DNA from 2 places in the Kitasatospora atroaurantiaca genome. Region 2 is predicted to be linked to the other one. Evidence: riboswitches for the same ligand, from Rfam matches in the RefSeq annotation. Region 2 holds a riboswitch; the other holds the start of a gene.
The links. A riboswitch is a leader RNA that binds a small molecule or an ion and turns the genes downstream of it on or off. The one in region 2 is predicted to bind glycine.
Positions count from the first base shown of each region.

Region 1: another riboswitch for glycine. It lies ahead of gcvT (glycine cleavage system aminomethyltransferase GcvT); the one in region 2 lies ahead of gcvP (aminomethyl-transferring glycine dehydrogenase).

Region 1 covers NZ_VIVR01000001.1:5,099,781-5,103,181, forward strand. The annotation lists gene gcvH (glycine cleavage system protein GcvH) at 1-126, opposite strand, end outside; gene gcvT (glycine cleavage system aminomethyltransferase GcvT) at 213-1,331, opposite strand; glycine riboswitch at 1,481-1,583, opposite strand; gene FB465_RS23265 (enhanced serine sensitivity protein SseB C-terminal domain-containing protein) at 1,715-2,503, shown strand; gene FB465_RS23270 (enhanced serine sensitivity protein SseB C-terminal domain-containing protein) at 2,621-3,401, shown strand, end outside.
Region 2 covers NZ_VIVR01000001.1:1,012,908-1,016,308, forward strand. The annotation lists gene gcvP (aminomethyl-transferring glycine dehydrogenase) at 1-1,799, opposite strand, end outside; glycine riboswitch at 1,890-2,021, opposite strand; glycine riboswitch at 2,023-2,128, opposite strand; gene FB465_RS04645 (PRC and DUF2382 domain-containing protein) at 2,353-3,390, shown strand.

The DNA of each region.
Region 1 (3,401 bases), 4.1 Mb from region 2:
CACGTACACGATGTCACCGAGCGCGTCGGCCGCGTGAGCGGTGATGCCGACCGTCGACACACCGTCGGCAGCGGCGGTCAGCCACTCGTGCTCCTTGGTGTACTGCAGGTGCGTGGGGTTGCTCATGGCGTCATTCTCCAGGATCGCAAGAGGGTAGGGCGAAGCCGTCCGCTGAGCGGACCGGACATGGGGGGTACTACGGCTCAGCGAGCTCAGCGGGCGCGCTTGTAGAACGGCAGCGCGACGACCTCGACCGGCTCGTGCTTGCCGCGCACGTCGACGGCCACGGCCGTACCGGGCTCGGCGAACGCCGCGTCCACGTACGCGATGGCGATCGGCTTGCCCAGGGTGGGGGAGGGGGCGCCGGAGGTGATCCGCCCGATCGGCGTGCCGTCCGTGCTGACGACGGCGTACTCGGCTCGCGGGACGCGCTTGCCCTCGGAGACCAGGCCGACCAGCTTGCGCGGCGGGTTGGTCTCGGCCTGTGCGGCGGCCTCCTCAAGGGCCTTGCGGCCGACGAAGGCGCCGCCGTTGGTGGTCTTGTCGAAGCGGACGACCCGGCCGAGACCGGCGTCGAACGGGGTGAGGTCGGTGTTCAGCTCGTGCCCGTACAGCGGCATGCCCGCCTCCAGGCGCAGGGTGTCCCGGCAGGACAGGCCGCAGGGGACCAGGCCCTGGGCGGAGCCGGCCTCGGTCAGCGCCTGCCACAGGTGCTCGGCGTCGGCCGGGGCGCAGAAGATCTCGAAGCCGTCCTCGCCGGTGTAGCCCGTCCGGGCGAGCCAGACGTCCTTGCCGGCCACGGTGGCGGGCAGCAGCGCGTAGTACTTGAGGCCGGGCAGGTCGGCGTCGGTGACGGAAGCGAGGATGCCGTTGGCCTCGGGGCCCTGGACGGCGAGCAGCGCGTACGCGTCCCGGTCGTCGCGGACGACGGCGTCGAAGCCGGCCGCACGCTCGGTCAGCGCGTCCAGCACCACCTGGGCGTTGGAGGCGTTGGCGACGACCATGTACTCGTTCTCGGCGGTGCGGTAGACGATCAGGTCGTCCAGGATGCCGCCGTCCTCGCGGCAGATCATGGTGTAGCGGGCGCGCAGCACGCCCAGCGCCGAGATGAAGCCGACCAGCGCGTGGTCGAGCAGCTCGCCGGCCTGCGGGCCGGTCACGGTGATCTCGCCCATGTGGGACAGGTCGAACAGACCGGCCTTGGTGCGGACCGCGACGTGCTCCTCGCGCTCGCTGCCGTAGCGCAGCGGCATGTCCCAGCCGGCGAAGTCGGTCATCGTCGCGCCGAGGGCGCGGTGCAGCGAGTCGAGTGCGGTGAGGCGAGGGGACATGGTGGCGGGACTCCTTGGCTGCTTACGGGCATGCGGGGGTGGAGTCTCCCCGTCTGTCGTCACAACCTGAGAGCTTCACCGCCACTAAGAATGGCGGCTTGCACCGTGGGTGGGCGCACGGCGCGGCCGTGTCCACTTTCCAGATGTGCCTCGCCCATGCGGTAGGGGTGCCTGAGAGATTCCGGGGAGGACTTGCTCCTTCGGCGCCGGCTGTACCCCCAGGGGCACTCCGGACTCTCCCGCGCGGGTTCGAACGGCCGATATGAAGTTTGGGCGCGCTCATCATGGCATGCCCCGAGCGCTCCGCGGGAGAGGGGCCGCGCCCTGGCGCCGGACGCTAGGCTTTTCGCAGCGCGATCAGACGAGGGGCGGTACAGAGGCCGATGGGCTACCCGGCGGGCGAGACACAGGCATGGGCCGAGCCGGGCGCGGCTCCACCCGGCGGCAGCTGGCCCGCCAACGAGCTGGAGCAGGTGCTCACCGCCGCCCTCGGGGACCCGGGTGCGACGCCCAGGGTGATCGAGGTGCTGGCACGCAGTCAGGTCTGGATCCCGCTGCCGGCTGGTGCCGACCCGCAGGGCCAGGCGCTCGACCTGCCCACCATCGAGCTCGCGGGCACCCCGTACGTGCCGGTCTTCTCCTCGCAGGACCAGTTCCTGCAGCACGCCCCGGGGATGGCCTTCGCGATCGCCCCGGTCTGGGAGTTCGCCCGCGGGCTGCCGCTCGGCGTCGGCATCGCCGTCAACCCGGAGGCCCCGGTGGGCATCCCGGTGCCGCCGGAGGGGGTCGGCGAGCTGCGGCGCGGTCCGCAGGGCGAGCGCTGGCAGCAGCAGCCGGACGGCGCGCGGGTCGCCCTGCGGGAGCTCGAGCCGCACGAGGAGCCGTACGCCTTCCTTGCCGCAGCCGCCTCCGAACTCGCCGCGCTGCCGGGCGTCCTGACGGCCCGCCGGGCGCTGGCGAGTGTGGAGGGGGAGGCCCCGGCGCTGTTCGTCGGCGTCCAGTTCGACCCCGCCATGCCCACCGATCCCGGCCAGGCCAACGAGGCGCTCGGCCGCGCCCTGGGAACCGCCCCGCTGCCCTGGGGCGTCCATCTGGTGCTGCTCGACCTGGTCGCGGACCCGGTCGTGGAGTGGCTGCTCACCCGGGTGCAGCCGTTCTACGCCCGGGGGTGACCGGCCGGTAGGGGGACGGTGGTATGACGGCTGTCGGCCCGGCCCAATAAGGTGCTCCCCGACAGACCGTGCAACGACACCCGTGCGGCGACATCGGAAGACGACGGAAGAGGGCCCATGAGCTCCGGAGCGGCAGGCGGCGGCGCGATCGAGCGCGCCCTCGGCGAGGTCGCGCCGGAGGGGTACGAGGCGTACGAGAACCTGCTGCGCGCCCTGGCCGAGGGCCAGGTCTGGATGCTGCTCTGGCACGGCACCCCCGGCAGCCCGGACGCCCAGTACGGGAACATGGACATCAGCGGCCACGGCTACGCCCCCGCCGTCACCTCCCCCGAGCAGCTCGCCGCGAGCGGCTGGGCCCGCGCGCACGAGGTGATCTCCGGCCCGGAGATCGCGAACGCGCTGTACCGCACCCGCTGGGGCCTCTGGCTGAATCCGCACGTCCCCGGCGGTGGCGTCGGCATCCCCTGGGCCGACCTGCGCCGGGTCGCGGCCGGGCTCGACCGGCTGCCGGCCGGCCCGCTCCAGCTGGGTGAACCCCAGGTCCAGGCACCGCAGTTCTACGGCCTGCTGGAGCAGCAGGCCGCCGAGGTCCGCCCCGTCCGAGCGCTGCGCCGGGCCTGGGTGCGCCCGGCACTCGGCGAGCCGTACCTGGCGATCGGCCTGGAGCTGTACGACACCTCCCCGCCCGCCGTCGAGGCGGCGAGGGCCCTGGTGCAGCGGGCGGTCGCGCACGCCCCCGAGGGCCTGGCGGTCTCCACCGTCGTGCTGGCCGACGAGTACGACCCGGTCGCCATGTGGATGCGGGCGCACGCCCGGCCGTTCTTCGACCGCGACGCGCAGCTGGCCCCGCCTCCCCCCGCGCCGTACCCCGGCTACGGCTACGGCGGCGCCCCTCAGG
Region 2 (3,401 bases):
TGGGTGTCGCCGTTGGCCCTGTGGTACGCGCGGACGGCCAGCAGGCCGGCCAGTTCGCCCTGGGAGCCCGCGTTGGGCTGGATGGAGACGGCGTCGTAGCCGGTCACCTCGACCAGCTGCTGCTCCAGCTGGCGGATCAGGGTGAGGAAACCTTCCGCCTGGTCGATCGGGGTGAAGGGGTGCAGCTGGCCGAACTCGGGCCAGGTCACCGGCTCCATCTCGGTGGTCGCGTTGAGCTTCATGGTGCAGGAGCCCAGCGGGATCATGCCGCGGTCCAGCGCGTAGTCGCGGTCCGAGAGGCGGCGCAGGTAGCGCAGCATGGCGGTCTCGGAGCGGTGGCTGTGGAAGACCGGGTGGGTGAGGTACTCGTCCTCGCGCAGCAGGGCGGCCGGCAGCGCGTCGGCGGTCTCGTCCACCGAGGCACCGCGCACGCCGAAGGCGGCCCAGACGGCGGCCAGGTGGTCGCGGGTGGTGGTCTCGTCGCAGGAGATCGAGACCAGGTCCTCGCCGTCCTGGAAGAGGTTGACGCCGTTGTCACGGGCGGCCGCGACCACGGAGGCGGCGCGGCCGGGGACGCGGGCGGTGACGGTGTCGAAGAACTCGCCGTGCACCAGCTCGACGCCACCGGCGCGCAGGCCCTCTGCCAGCGCGGCGGCGTAGCGGTGGGTGCGGCGGGCGATGTCGGCCAGGCCGTCGGGGCCGTGGTAGACCGCGTACATCGAGGCCATCACGGCGAGCAGCACCTGGGCGGTGCAGATGTTGGAGGTGGCCTTCTCGCGGCGGATGTGCTGCTCGCGGGTCTGCAGGGCCAGGCGGTAGGCGCGGTTGCCGTCGGCGTCGACGGAGACGCCGACCAGGCGGCCGGGCAGGTTGCGGGCGTACTCGGCGCGGACGGCCAGGTAGCCGGCGTGCGGGCCGCCGAAGCCCATCGGCACGCCGAAGCGCTGCGAGGTGCCGCAGGCGATGTCGGCGCCCAGCTCGCCCGGCGACTTCAGCAGGGTGAGGGCCAGCAGGTCGGCGGCGACGGCGACGACCGCGCCCAGGCCGTGGGCCTGCTCGATGACGGGCTTGAGGTCCCGCACGACGCCCGAGGCACCCGGGTACTGGAGCAGCGCACCGAAGACGCCGCGCTCGGCGATCTCGGCCGGGATGCCGGCGGAGAGGTCGGCGACGACCACCTCGACACCGGTCGGCTCGGCGCGGGTCTGGATCACCGCGATGGTCTGCGGCAGCGTGTCGGCGTCGACCAGGAAGACGCCGCCCTTGACCTTGGTGACACGGCGGGCCAGCGCCATCGCCTCGGCGGCCGCCGTGCCCTCGTCGAGCAGCGAGGAGCCGGAGGTGGCCAGGCCGGTGAGGTCGGAGACCAGGGTCTGGAAGTTGAGCAGCGCCTCCAGGCGGCCCTGCGAGATCTCCGGCTGGTACGGGGTGTAGGCGGTGTACCAGGCGGGGTTCTCGAGCACGTTGCGCAGGATCACCGGCGGGGTGAAGGTGCCGTAGTAGCCCAGGCCGATCATCGGCTGGAGGACCTGGTTGCGGGAGGCCAGCTCGCGGAGTTCGGCGAGCACCTGGGCCTCGCTGCGGCCCGCGGGGAGGCCGAGCGCGGTGAGGCTGCGGATCGCCTCGGGCACGGCGGCGTCGGACAGCTCGTCCAGCGAGCCGTAGCCCACGTGGGCGAGCATCTTGTCCTGTGCGGCCGCGTCGGGGCCGATGTGGCGGGTCTCGAAGGGGCTGGCCTGCTCGAGCTCGGTGAGCGTCGCGTCGCTGTGGGTGCGACCGGTGATCGGCTGGGCGTTCATGGGGGTCGAGGCCTCCTGGTCACGGACCGGCGGGGGTACGCACGCCGGACGGCCGCCGTGGGAGGCCTTCAACGCACGAACCCGTAAGCCTCCCCCTCTGTCATCTGTACCTGAGAGCTTCGTCGTACCGGCGCCCGTTGGCATCCCGTCGACTTGCACCGTCGGTGAGGGTGGTGGCCACCGGCTCCTGCGCCGGCGGTCCTGCCCTGCTTTCCAGAGTGACCTATCCCACGCGGTACGGATGCCTGAGAGATTCCGGGGAGGAGTTGCTCCTTCGGCGCCCCTGCCTCGCTGTTTCACGGGGTCGGGGACTCTCCCGCGCGGGCTCGGCGGTCGCGCCCAGGGTACCAGCGGAATCCCCGCAGATCACCGGTCAGGGCGGGGCCGTCGGTACGGGTGCGAAGTACCCCGGACGGCCCAGTGGTATCCCGGACGGCCGCGCTCGGGTCGCAGGTGCCCGATTGATGCCTTTTCGTGTGAAGTGGCGGATGGGCAGCTCCTCCAACCGCCCCCTGACGGAGATTCCACAGGAGCAGTTGGACTGGAGGAAAGCGTGCAGACCGATATCGATCCGCGAGACCTGATCGGGCACAAGGCGGTCGACCGGAACGGTGACAAGATCGGCACGGTCGACGAGGTGTATCTCGACGACGCGACCGGCGAGCCCGAGTGGGCCGCGGTCCGCACCGGGATCTTCGGCCGGGACGCGTTCGTCCCGCTGACCACCAGCGAGTTCTCGGGCGAGGAGCTCAAGGTCCCGTACGACAAGTCCCTGATCAAGGAGTCTCCCGACTTCGGCGTGGGCCAGCACCTGTCCCCGGCCCAGGAGCTCCAGCTCTACCGCTACTACGGGCTGGACGCCGGCGGCACTCCCCCCGCCTCGGCCACCAACGGCTCCGTCGCACCGAAGGGCGCCGACCTCGACTTCGGCGCAGTCCCCGCCGCCCCCGCCCCCGCACCCCCGAAGACCGAGGCCGCAACGATGCCGTTCACCGCACCGCTCACCGATCACGAGAAGCCGTCCCCAACGGTCGAGAAGTCCATCCCCGAGACCTCCGAGACCAACGTACGGTCCATGACCCCGACCGTCGCGCAGCCCGTCCCGGCATCGGACGCGCCGATGACCAGCACCCCGAACGGGCCGCTGGAGGTCACCTGCCGCGAGGAGCGGCTCGACATCACCACCGAGTGGCAGGTGACGTACACGGCCCGGCTCCGCAAGTACGTGACCAGCGAGACGGTCGAGCGCCATGTGCCGGTGGTGCGGGAGCGGGTCCGGGTGGAGCGGGTGCCGGTCACCGAGGGCGAGCGGGACGCGCTGACCCAGGAGGAGATCGCCGAGGCGGTCGAGGAGGTCACGCTGCGGGAGGAGCGGCCGATGGTGCGCAAGTACCTGGTGCCGATCGAGCGGGTGCGACTGGTCGTCGAGCGCTACACCGACGACCACGTGGTGCGCGAGGAGCTGCGCCGCGAGCACGTCGAGATCGACGACAGCGCCGGTGCCGAGCCGGCCGCCGACGCCCCGGCCCCCGCCGCGGCGCAGGCCCCAATGCCGGACTCGCCTCGGCCGGAGCCGCTTCGCCCCTCCTGAGTCCAACGACC